One region of the Rhizobium sp. Leaf311 genome, then DNA from elsewhere that is predicted to be linked to it. Evidence: predicted binding sites of a transcription regulator. Region 1 holds the regulator's gene; the other holds the start of a gene.

Region 1 (5,896 bases):
CAGCGTGCGACCATGAAACGCGCCCTCAAAGGTGATGATGCGGAATTTCTCCGGATTACCGTGGGTATAATGATAGCGGCGTGCGGTCTTGATGGCGCATTCCAGCGCCTCGGCACCGGAATTGGTGAAGAAGACCTTATCCGCAAAAGTTGCATCCACGAGCCGTCTGGCCAGCACTTCCTGCCCTGCGACTTCGTAGAGATTGGAGAGGTGCCAGACCTTTTCCGCCTGGGCCTTCAAAGCCTCAACCATATGCGGGTGGCTGTGGCCAACCGAGGTGACAGCCACGCCCGCGCCGAAATCCAGATATCGCTCGCCACTCTCTGTAACGAGCCAAACGCCCTCTCCTCGCTCAAACCGCAACGGGGCTCTGGAAAACGTATCGAACAATGGCGCGGTGTCGGCCATGGCTGTATCACTCCTTGCGCAAACGCGCTGTCAATAGGGCTTACCGGTTATCCCGTGCCTGAAAATCAAAAACGCCGCCTCGCGGCGGCTTGGGGCATTTCTGTACGTCGAGCGCACTATTGTCACTTCACCTGTGGATGTCAACAAAAGTCCGCGTTAGCAGGCATTCTCAAGCCATGGTAGAGGGTTTTTACCGAGCTACAAAGTGTTGCTTTTCTGACTCACGCGGAAAGCAAGTTGGGGAAAACCGGAAAATCGATTCCAGATGATTCTCCCGACTCTTGTCACGGAGTCTGCCTACGATTAGGTTAACTCTCAATTACTAGACTGCAAGCGGCGGACCTAGTCACCTACAATCTGGCGGATACTCTGCGCGTGGTTTGCTCCACGGCATCGGGGAAAGATTCTGCCTGCGCTACGAGCGGAGAAGCTGTATGAACTGGACTGATGAACGAGTGGAAAAACTCAAAAGACTGTGGTCCGAAGGGTTGAGCGCCAGTCAGATCGCAGCCCAGCTCGGCGGCGTCAGCCGCAATGCCGTCATCGGCAAGGTTCACCGCCTCAACCTGCCAGGTCGCGCGAAGGCTGGCGGCACGGTTGCAACCGCACGTCCTGCGGCCAAGCGCCCTGCTGCAACGACAACCGCGCCACGCGCAACCAATTTTCAGGCGCGCCCGGCCGCTGCCCGCCCTGCCGCCCGCACCGCAGGCGCCACGGCGTTGAAGGACGATCAGTCGATCGATACGGCTCAGGTTCTGGAATATGTGCCCGTTACCAACACATCGCTGCCAACCTCGCTGCGTCTGACGCTGACCGAGTTGACCGAGCGCACCTGCAAGTGGCCGGTTGGCGATCCGCTGAAGGACGACTTCCACTTCTGTGGCTGTGAAGCTTCCGAGTCCTCTCCTTACTGCAAGTTCCACGCGAAGATGGCTTACCAGCCTGTCAGCGAACGCCGCAGGGCCTGAGCGAACTCTTTTAGAACAGCAAAAGCGGGTCCATTTGGCCCGCTTTTTTGTTTGTGGAGAGAGATTGTACGGTGGGCTGAGGCTGACCGTGTCGAATGGCTGTTACCCGCCGACATGTACTGTGCCGCTCAAGGCTGGTGAGAAATCACCATGCCCTCATGGCAAACAGGAGCCAGCTGCGGGAGGCGGCACGTTGGAGTAAGACAGGATGGTTTCTTGTCCGGCCAGGCCAGCGCCGTGAACCGCAGCGATTGCCGCCATAACAGACGCGCATCAGCCGTTTTGAGGCTTACCTACGGAATGACGAAAGGGCGCAATGGGAACGAACGAAAGTGCTGCTCGTATCGACCGGGCAGTCGGAGGAAAGGGAGGCTGGCCCCGAAGTAACGCCAGCGGCGCATTTGCCGGCAGGCTGAAGCGGGACCGGGTGGCCCGCTTTATGTTTGACGAGAACGCCTGTAGCCGGATTAGCCCTGGCGGGCCTTGCGGTTGGCATAACGGCGATCGCGTTCTGCCTTGCGCGCCGCTTCGTCTTCGATGACACGCGCGATGCGGTTCTTGTCGGCCAGCTTGCGGGCATCTTCTTCGGCGCTGGCGGCGGCATCGAGTTCTGCCTGCTTTTGAGCGGCTTCTGCTTCGATGCGGATTTTCTCGTCGCGCTTTTGCTGCTCGCGTTCAGCCTGGCGGGCCCTGCGGGCGTCGGCAACGGCAATCTGCTCGGCCTGCTTGGCTTCGAGCATCGGCGCTGCGGCTTCCTTGGCTGCCTTGTAGGCCTGCAAAAGTGCGGCCTTGGCGTCAGCAGCGGCGCCGCGACGGTCGGCAACTTCGTTTGTTCTGGCGTTTCTTGTGTTTCTCAAATCTCTATTCCAGTTGAAGGGTCATTCCGATCTCGCGATCAGGACTTTTTACCGCGTTTTGTGGGCGCTGGCGGTGGGTTCAGGCTATCCTGCAATTCCTTGGCAAGACGCGCTTCACGCAAGCGTTGGGTCTTTTCATCGCGCGCCTGCGCAATCGAGTTGAGTTCGTCCACGGCGTGGCCGCGAGCGAAGAACTGCGTCTGCGTGGCGCCGAATGCCTTCTCAGCCTGCTGGCGAGATTTGCTGTGTGTTTCGGACATGGATTTTCCTTCCTGTCGCTTCGGCTGAGATCGGGATCGATTTCAAAAAAATGCCGATGCGGAGTGGATTGGGTGGCCGGAGGCGGTTTTCGCAAATGAAAAACGCTCTGGCGCATGTGCCGAGCTGCGGCACAAAAAAAGGCCAGGCAACGTGCCTGACCTCGGTTGGTCTCATACTTTCGACAGTGCCAGTACATCCGTGGTCAAAGGAAAGCAGATTCCGTATTTAAGCAGCCTGGAGATTGCAAGCCGACATTTTGCCCGACTTGTTGTCGCGCTCAAGGTCGTAGCTCAGCTTCTGGCCTTCAACGATTTCGCGCATACCTGCACGCTCTACAGCGGAGATGTGTACGAATGCGTCTGTGCCGCCGTTGTCTGGCTGAATGAAGCCGAAGCCCTTGGTGGAGTTAAACCATTTTACTGTGCCTGTGGTCATAATGAACCCTTTCAAAGCATAAGTGATAGATCACAGAACTGACGCCCTGTGTGCGAGTATAGCGATTTTTTTGAAGGAAAGGGTTAGTTCAAAACGCGGTGCTAATCGCGCGGCAACCAAAGCTCAGCAAGCAAAATATCGATGACCAATTGATAGAGGGTTATTCCCTGATAGTCAAACCTTAAATTACAGATAATTGAAATTCGCTTTTATCTTGCAACGTAAAGGCACGGTCAGAAGAATAATTATCCGTATCGCTATTTCAATTTCCGCAATGCGTCTGTCTGTTGTTTTTACTCAGAAAAATCGCTTAGAGGAGGGAAGCGCGCCCTGCCCTTTTTCGCACCCGAGGGCGAAGTTTGGAGCCGCCGCCAGAAACTGAGAATTTATCCTGGCGATGAACGCAAACGACGGTTCCCTCGGCGGGTAGCTGTTCGATCCTGGCATAAAACAGGAAACGCGCGCCGTGTTCCAGCCGGAACATCCTGCGCGCGTTGTGCTTCAAAAGGGTGTCGAAAGGCCCGTCAGGCTTCCATGGAATAGCCCGCGCCGCGCACGGTGCGGATGACATCCTGCATATTGGAGAAGTTGAGCGCCTTTCTCAGACGGCCGACATGGACGTCCACAGTGCGTTCATCCACATAGATATCGTGACCCCACACGCCATCCAGAAGCTGCGAGCGCGAGAAGACGCGACCGGGGGACACCATGAGGAACTCCAGCAGGCGAAACTCGGTTGGCCCCAGACGCACTTCGCGGGTCTTGCGGTGCACGCGGTGGGTTTCGCGGTCGAGTTCGATATCGCCGCATTTCAGGATGGAGGACAGAACTTCCGGGCGGGCACGGCGCAGCATGGCCTTGACGCGTGCCATCAGCTCTGGGGTCGAAAACGGCTTGACCACATAATCATCAGCGCCGGTCGCCAACCCCCGCACGCGCTCGCTCTCCTCGCCGCGCGCCGTCAGCATGATGATCGGCAGGCGTTCGGTTTCCGGGCGCATTCTTAAGCGACGGCAAAGCTCGATGCCGGAGACGCCCGGCAACATCCAGTCCAGGATCAGAAGATCCGGAGTGCGTTCCTGCAAGCGGATTTCCGCCTCGTCGCCACGGGGAATGGTGTCGACGTCATAACCTTCGGATTCCAGATTGTAGCGGAGAAGAACGCTGAGCGCTTCTTCATCTTCGACAACTGCGATTTTCGGCACCATGGATTTGAACTCCGCCAGTCTGACCAGAGCGCAAGGCGTTCTTCGGGGCGCATTGCGGCCGCTCTGGCATGTTGATCGACACATCGGGCCGACCGAAGGTCATGTTCGACCTTCGGCGCCGATGCTGCAACTCACTCGGTTACTGCGCCAAGCGTGTTGGAACTATCGTCCTTCGGACGCTCGCCTTCCGGCTGGCTGCCGGTGGTCATGTAGTAGATGGTTTCGGCAATGTTGGTTGCGTGGTCGCCAACGCGCTCGATGTTCTTGGCGCAGAACAGGAGATGCGTGCAGGTCGTGATGTTGCGCGGATCTTCCATCATGTAGGTCAAGAGCTCGCGGAACAGCGAGGTGTACATGGCATCGATCTCTTCATCACGCTCGCGGATGGCCTGGGCCTTTTCCGCCGAACGGGTGGAGTAGACGTCAAGCACTTCCTTGAGCTGCACCAGCGCCAGTTCCGACAGGTGCTCCAGGCCACGGGCCAGCTTGCGCGGCACGCCGGTACCGGCAACCGCGATGACGCGCTTGGCGGTGTTCTTGCCAAGGTCGCCCACGCGCTCCAGATCGGCAGCGATACGCAGCGAGCCGATGATTTCACGAAGGTCGGCAGCCATGGGCTGACGCTTGGCGATGGTGACGATGGCCTTGTCGCCAATCTCACGCTCGGCATGATCGAGGATCGTGTCGTCGGATATGACCTTCTGGGCAAGTGCTGCGTCGGAATTGACGAGCGCGCGCACCGCATCGGCGCACATCTGTTCCGCAAGACCGCCCATTTCGGCGATGCGGCGGGTGAGGAACTTCAGCTCCTCGTCATAGGCGGACATGATATGGGAATGTGTCGGCATGTACGAAATCTCCAGTTTCGATGCGCTGGCCCGCAAGCCCGGACGGGCTCAAGCGGTGCCACGCGAATGGTTTTAACTGCGGCAGATCAGCCGAAGCGGCCCATGATGTAGTCCTGCGTGCGCTGGTCATCCGGGTTGGTGAACATCTTGTCAGTGTCGTTTTCTTCGACCAGATGGCCCAGATGGAACATGGCGGTGCGCTGCGACACGCGGGCTGCCTGCTGCATGGAGTGGGTGACGATGACGATGGTGTAGTTTGCGCGCAGCTCGTGGATGAGTTCTTCCACCTTTGCCGTCGCAATCGGGTCGAGCGCCGAGCATGGCTCGTCCATCAGGATGACTTCAGGAGACACAGCAATCGCGCGCGCAATGCACAGACGCTGCTGCTGGCCGCCGGACAGGCCGGTGCCTGATTCATGCAGGCGGTCCTTGGCTTCGTTCCACAGACCGGCCTTCTGCAGGCTGGACTCGACGATCTGGTCCATATCCGCCTTGTTGCGGGCAAGACCATGGATGCGTGGGCCATAGGCGATGTTTTCATAGATCGTCTTGGGGAATGGGTTCGGCTTCTGGAACACCATGCCGACGCGCGCACGAAGTTCCACCACGTCGATGGACTGATCGTAGATATCGTCTTCATCGAGCGTGATCTTGCCCGTGACACGGCAGCCGTCGATCGTATCGTTCATACGGTTGAGCGTGCGCAGGAAGGTTGATTTTCCGCAACCGGACGGGCCGATCAACGCGGTGACCGTGTTCTCGCGGACATTCAGGTTCACGTCGTAAAGAGCACGCTTCTCGCTGTAATAAACGGAAACGTCCTTACCAATCATCTTGTATATTACATCATTCATTTTCTTGTCCAGCGCCTTCTCAACTGCTGCTTCCGACAACATATTCATAATTAAAGC
Region 2 (5,896 bases), on a different contig from region 1:
ATGGGGCAAGAAGTCCAAGATCAAGACCGATCTGAATGCGGCCGAGAAGGTTCTCGAGCTGGATCACTTCGGTCTCGACAAGGTCAAGGAACGCATCGTCGAGTATCTGGCCGTGCAGGCCCGCGCGACCAAGATTCGTGGTCCGATCCTGTGCCTCGTCGGCCCTCCGGGCGTCGGCAAGACCTCGCTTGCAAAGTCTATCGCCAAGGCAACCGGACGCGAATATGTGCGCATGGCACTTGGTGGCGTTCGTGACGAAGCCGAAATCAGGGGTCACCGCCGTACCTATATCGGTTCGATGCCGGGCAAGATCGTCCAGTCGATGAAGAAGGCAAAGAAGGCAAACCCGCTCTTCCTGCTCGATGAAATCGACAAGATGGGACAGGATTTCCGCGGTGATCCATCATCTGCTTTGCTGGAGGTGCTGGATCCGGAACAGAACTCGACATTCATGGACCACTATCTCGAAGTGGAATATGACCTGTCGGACGTCATGTTTGTGACGACGGCCAATACGCTGAACATTCCAGGCCCATTGATGGACCGCATGGAAGTCATCCGTATTGCTGGATACACGGAAGACGAAAAGCGCGAAATCGCCAAGCGTCACCTTCTGCCAAAGGCAATCAAGGAACACGCCCTGCGTCCGGAAGAGTTCTCTGTGACGGATGGTGCCTTGATGGCGGTTATCCAGCAGTACACACGTGAAGCGGGCGTACGTAACTTCGAACGCGAATTGATGAAGCTGGCACGTAAGGCCGTGACGGAGATCATCAAGGGCAAGACCAAGTCGGTCGAAGTGACTGCCGAAAACATCCATGACTATCTGGGTGTTCCGCGCTTCCGCCATGGCGAAGCCGAACGCGAAGATCAGGTTGGTGTTGTCACCGGTCTGGCCTGGACAGAGGTTGGCGGTGAACTCCTGACGATCGAAGGCGTGATGATGCCCGGCAAGGGCCGCATGACGGTGACGGGCAATCTGAAGGAAGTCATGAAGGAATCCATTTCGGCAGCGGCTTCCTATGTCCGCTCGCGCGCTGTGGATTTCGGCATCGAACCGCCTCGCTTCGACAAGTCGGACATTCACGTGCACGTGCCGGAAGGTGCTACGCCGAAGGATGGTCCATCTGCGGGTGTGGCGATGGCAACCGCTATCGTGTCCATCATGACGGGCATTGCCGTTGACCGCAACGTCGCGATGACGGGTGAAATCACCCTTCGCGGACGCGTGCTGCCAATCGGTGGCCTGAAAGAAAAGCTGCTCGCCGCACTTCGCGGCGGCATCAAGAAGGTGCTTATTCCGGAAGAGAATGCCAAGGATCTGGCTGACATTCCTGATAACGTCAAAAATGGAATGGAAATCATTCCGGTTGCCCGCATGGGTGAGGTCCTGCAACATGCGCTTGTGCGTATGCCAGAGCCCATCGAGTGGGATGGCAGCATCGAGACGCCGGTCATTGCAACCGTTGAAGGTGTAGATGACGGCAGTCAGACAATCGCACATTGATGCGTTGCTGTGATCGATGGTGCTAAATTAGCACAAAATCGTTGAAAGGCTGGCAGTAATGCCAGCCTTTTTTGTGAAAAGAACGCTAGACCCCTTGTTTTTCAGGCCATTCCAGCGCTTTTGGGTGGCGGTGCGCGAATAGATAAGTATTCTGCGCCGATCCAATTTGAGTCGTTTCATACCATTGAAAGGGGTGGAAACATGAACAAGAACGAGCTCGTTTCTGCAGTTGCCGAAAAGGCTGGTCTCACCAAGGCTGATGCCGCTTCTGCCGTCGACGCAGTATTCGAAACCGTCCAGAGCGAATTGAAGGCTGGTGGCGACATCCGTCTCGCAGGCTTCGGCAGCTTTACCGTAAGCCGTCGCGAAGCCTCCAAGGGCCGTAACCCATCCACGGGTGCAGAAGTCGATATTCCGGCTCGCAACGTTCCAAAGTTCTCCGCAGGCAAGGGCCTGAAGGACGCTGTTAACTCCTAATTCGCCCTGGCTGTCTGCGCCTGCGGCCTGCGTACGGCATTTGAGGTAGACGAGGAAAATTTTGGCTCTTTGCGCAGTCTTGCGAATGGTTGCCACAAAATGCTGAAAGCCCGGCCACGCGCCGGGCTTTTTGTTTATCATCAAGTTCGCACTGTCATGTCCCTGTCACGTCCATGTCGCAAAAACGCATCCATGCATTTTTGGGGTGCATTGAAGGGGACACCATGACACTTCGTTTTTCCTGTGCTGCGCTGACTGCGGCACTCTTCGCCTCTGCCGCTTTTCCTGCTGCGGCTGAACAGGTTTTCAACCGCATTGCGTCTTTTCCGGTGGCATTGAACCTTCCTTCCGACAAGAAGGAAGAGACCGTCACCTCTGCGGAAATCATCACTGCCAGTGGTGATGGCAAGACGCTGATCTATTCCGACAGTCCGCTGGGCGCGATCGGCTTTATCGACATCAGCGACGCCAAGGCACCGAAAGCGCTGGGCGCGCTGATGATGGACGGAGAGCCAACCTCGGTTACGGCATCCGGAGCCAAGGTCCTCGCGGCCGTCAATACGTCCGAGAGCTATGTGAAGCCAGCGGGCAAGCTGGTTACGGTAGACATCGCTTCTCGCAAGATCGAGACCAGTTGCGACCTGGGCGGCCAGCCTGACTCCGTTGCCATCTCGCCGGACAAGAGCTTCATCGCCATCGCGATTGAGAATGAGCGGGATGAGAAAACCAATGACGGCGCCTTGCCGCAGATGCCAGCTGGTTTCCTCGTTACCATCGGCTTGAAGGACGGTGCGCCGGATTGCGGAACGCTGAAGAAAATCGATGTGACGGGCCTGGCAGAGATTGCCCCGGAAGATCCCGAGCCAGAATTCGTGTCGATCAACGGCAATGGTGAAATTGCGCTGACACTTCAGGAAAACAACCATATTGTTATCATCGACGGCAAGGGCGGCAAGGTAACCAGCCACTTCTCTGCCGGGACCGTCGATCTCAAGGACATCGATACCAAGAGCGATGGACAGTTGGCGTTTTCCGACAAGCAGGATGCGCGCAAGCGTGAGCCGGATGCCGTGAAATGGCTCGGCAATGATCGCATCGTCGTTGCCAATGAAGGCGACTGGGAAGGTGGCGCGCGTGGCTTTACGATTTTCGACAAGGCCGGCAAAGTTGTCTACGAAGCTGGTTCGTCGTTCGAACATGCCGTAGCCGCGCTTGGCCACTACCCGGAAAAGCGTTCAAAATCCAAGGGTATCGAGCCTGAAGGGCTTGAAGCTGCGACATTCGGAGAAGACAAATATTTCTTCGTCTTGGCGGAGCGCGCTTCTGTCGTTGGCGTCTATAAGGATACTGGCGGTGAGCCGACCCTCACGCAGATCCTGCCATCGGGCGTGTCACCGGAAGGTGCGGTAGCCATTCCGTCGCGAAACCTGCTGGTCACCGCCAACGAAGCTGATTTGGCGAAAGATGGCGGAGCGCGCTCGCACGTCATGATCTACGAGCGTTCGGAAGCCAAGGCAGCCTATCCGCAAATCGTATCGGCGCAGAAAGATGGAATGCCGATTGGATGGGGCGCCCTGTCTGGTCTCGTTGGTGATTCCGAGAAAGACGGCATTTTCTACGCCGTTTCAGATTCGGTTTACGGCAATCAGCCATCCATCTTCACCATAGATGCAACGAAGCAACCGGCTGTCATCACCAGCGTCCTCCGCGTCAAGCGCGATGGCACTGCCGCTCAGAAACTGGATCTCGAAGGCATCACGCTAGATGGGAAGGGCGGCTACTGGGTGGCATCCGAAGGCAATAGTGAGAAACTCGTTCCGCACGCTCTCTACAACATCAGCGCCAAGGGTGAGATCAAGGCCGAGATCGCTCTTCCCAAGGAATTGCTGGAAGGTGAGACACGCTTCGGCTTTGAAGGCGTGACCATGATCGGCAAGGGCGATGACGCCACGCTGTGGATGGCCGTTCAACGCGAATGGGGCAAGGATGAAAAGGGCACGGTGAAGCTTGTGTCCTATAATCCGAAGTCCAAGGAATGGGGTGCAGTTCGCTATCCATTGGAGAAGGCTAACGAGGGCTGGGTCGGCCTTTCCGAAATCACTGCCCATGGCGATCAGGTTTACATCGTAGAGCGTGACAACCAGGTGGGCGACAAGGCAAAGCTGAAGAAGCTTTACACCGTCGCAATCTCTGACCTCAAGCCCGGCAAGATCGGTGGCGAACTGCCGCTTGTGAAGAAGACGGAAGTCTACGACTTCCTGGCCGTGCTGAAAGCCCAGACAAACGGCTATGTCGTGGACAAACTGGAAGGCTTCGGCTTCGACAAGTCCGGCAAGGCATTTGCGGTCACGGACAATGACGGCGTGGACGATTCTTCGGGCGAGACGCTGTTCTTCCCGGTCGATCTGAAGGCTACAAACTGATTATCCGCGATACGTCGTGCCGGGCTTGACCCGGCATGACCCTCCGCGCTCGTTTGCACGGCACCAGACTTGCCGGGTCGCAGTTGCGGTGCAGCTCGAGTGCGGTGTAACGGAATATGAAGAACAAAAAGCCGGGCGTCATCTCTGACGCCCGGCTTTTTTTATCGCGATCCCTTCACCCAGGGATCACGCGTCTTTCAAAGCATATTGCTCCAGCGCATCGCGGTTGATGTCAATGCCGAGGCCCGGGCCATCGGGTATCTGAACCACGCCCGCGACGTGCTCCAGCGGCCGTGTCAGAACCGCTTGGCGGTACGGGTTCTCGGTCCGGTCGAATTCCAGAATCGGCGGGCGAGGATTTCGACGTGCCGGGTCTGGCGGCAGGTAGGCCATGAATTGCAGCGCAGCGGCAATGGCAACGCCCGTTCCCCAGACGTGGGGAATGACACGCACGCCGTAAAGGCTGGCCAGATCGACAATGCGCTTCGTTTCCGAAAAGCCGCCAGCACCGGCAAGATCAGGCTGGAGAATATCGACAGCACGGCTTTCCAGCGGTGCGCGCATTCCATAGCGTCCGTGCCATGTCTCACCGCCCGCAACAGGGATAGGCTGACCGGCACGCACGGCCTGATACGCATCCAGCTGCTCCGGAACCACCGGTTCCTCGAACCAGTCGATGCCAAGCGGGGCAAGCGCCTTGCCGACTTCAATGGCATCCAATGCATCATAACCGTGATTGGCGTCGATCATGATTTTGACATCAGGGCCGACGGCTTCGCGCGCAGCTTTGATGACGGCAATATCTTCAGCGACATCGAAGCCGATCTTTATCTTGACCGCATGAAAGCCTTGGGCCGCATAGCCAGCCACTTCCGCCGCCACGTCGGAAACGGCGTCCACACCATCCTTGCGGAAAGAGCCGGTTGCGTAGGCTTGAACGCTTTCGCGGAAGCGGCCACCCAGAAGACGGGATATGGACGTGCCGAAACGTTTGCCCTTGATGTCCCAGAGCGCAATATCGATGCCGCTCAGCGCCGTGACGGTGAGCCCGCGTTGGCCTTGGTCGCGCAAGAGATTGTAGAGCTGATGCCAGATGACCTCGATATCGAGCGGGTCTTTCCCAATGAGGTGAGGGGTGTAAGCGGCCACCACAGCTGCGTTGGGTTTTGCCGGGCCGAGGCATTCACCCCAGCCCACGGTGCCATCATCGCAAATGATCTCGACAAGACAATGAATGCGCCTGTCAAAACGCATCGAGGCGCTTTCGAACGCATGACCCAACTTGTAATCCAGCAGATGTGTGCGAACCGCTTCTATCTTCATGACTTGTAAGGTCCAATCAGGGTTTGCAGCATTCCAACTTCCTCCTCGGTCAAATCCGTGAGCGGTGCGCGAACTGGCCCCGCATCGAAACCGATCAGCCGGACGCCCGCCTTGATGGCAGAGACGGCATAGCCTTTCTGGCGATTGCGAATGTCCATGAACGGGT

The links. The regulator PhoB, encoded in region 1, activates phosphate uptake and scavenging genes when phosphate is short. The targets are predictions, from matches to a motif close to TGTCATNNANCTGTCAT.
Region 2: a site for PhoB is predicted at 2,137-2,153, ahead of ASF69_RS17355 (esterase-like activity of phytase family protein). Genes of this name have one in related genera too.

What each region holds. Positions count from the first base shown of each region.
Region 1 is NZ_LMNZ01000004.1:62,198-68,093, reverse strand. Features, by position in the region: gene ASF69_RS06125 (aspartate aminotransferase family protein) at 1-408, opposite strand, end outside; gene ASF69_RS06120 (GcrA family cell cycle regulator) at 843-1,376, shown strand; gene ASF69_RS06115 (DUF6481 family protein) at 1,844-2,233, opposite strand; gene ASF69_RS06110 (hypothetical protein) at 2,272-2,493, opposite strand; gene ASF69_RS06105 (cold-shock protein) at 2,720-2,929, opposite strand; gene phoB (phosphate regulon transcriptional regulator PhoB) at 3,454-4,137, opposite strand; gene phoU (phosphate signaling complex protein PhoU) at 4,269-4,985, opposite strand; gene pstB (phosphate ABC transporter ATP-binding protein PstB) at 5,072-5,887, opposite strand.
Region 2 is NZ_LMNZ01000020.1:110,662-116,557, forward strand. Features, by position in the region: gene lon (endopeptidase La) at 1-1,507, shown strand, start outside; gene hupB (DNA-binding protein HupB) at 1,709-1,984, shown strand; gene ASF69_RS17355 (esterase-like activity of phytase family protein) at 2,209-4,407, shown strand; gene ASF69_RS17360 (mandelate racemase/muconate lactonizing enzyme family protein) at 4,594-5,730, opposite strand; gene kdgD (5-dehydro-4-deoxyglucarate dehydratase) at 5,727-5,896, opposite strand, start outside.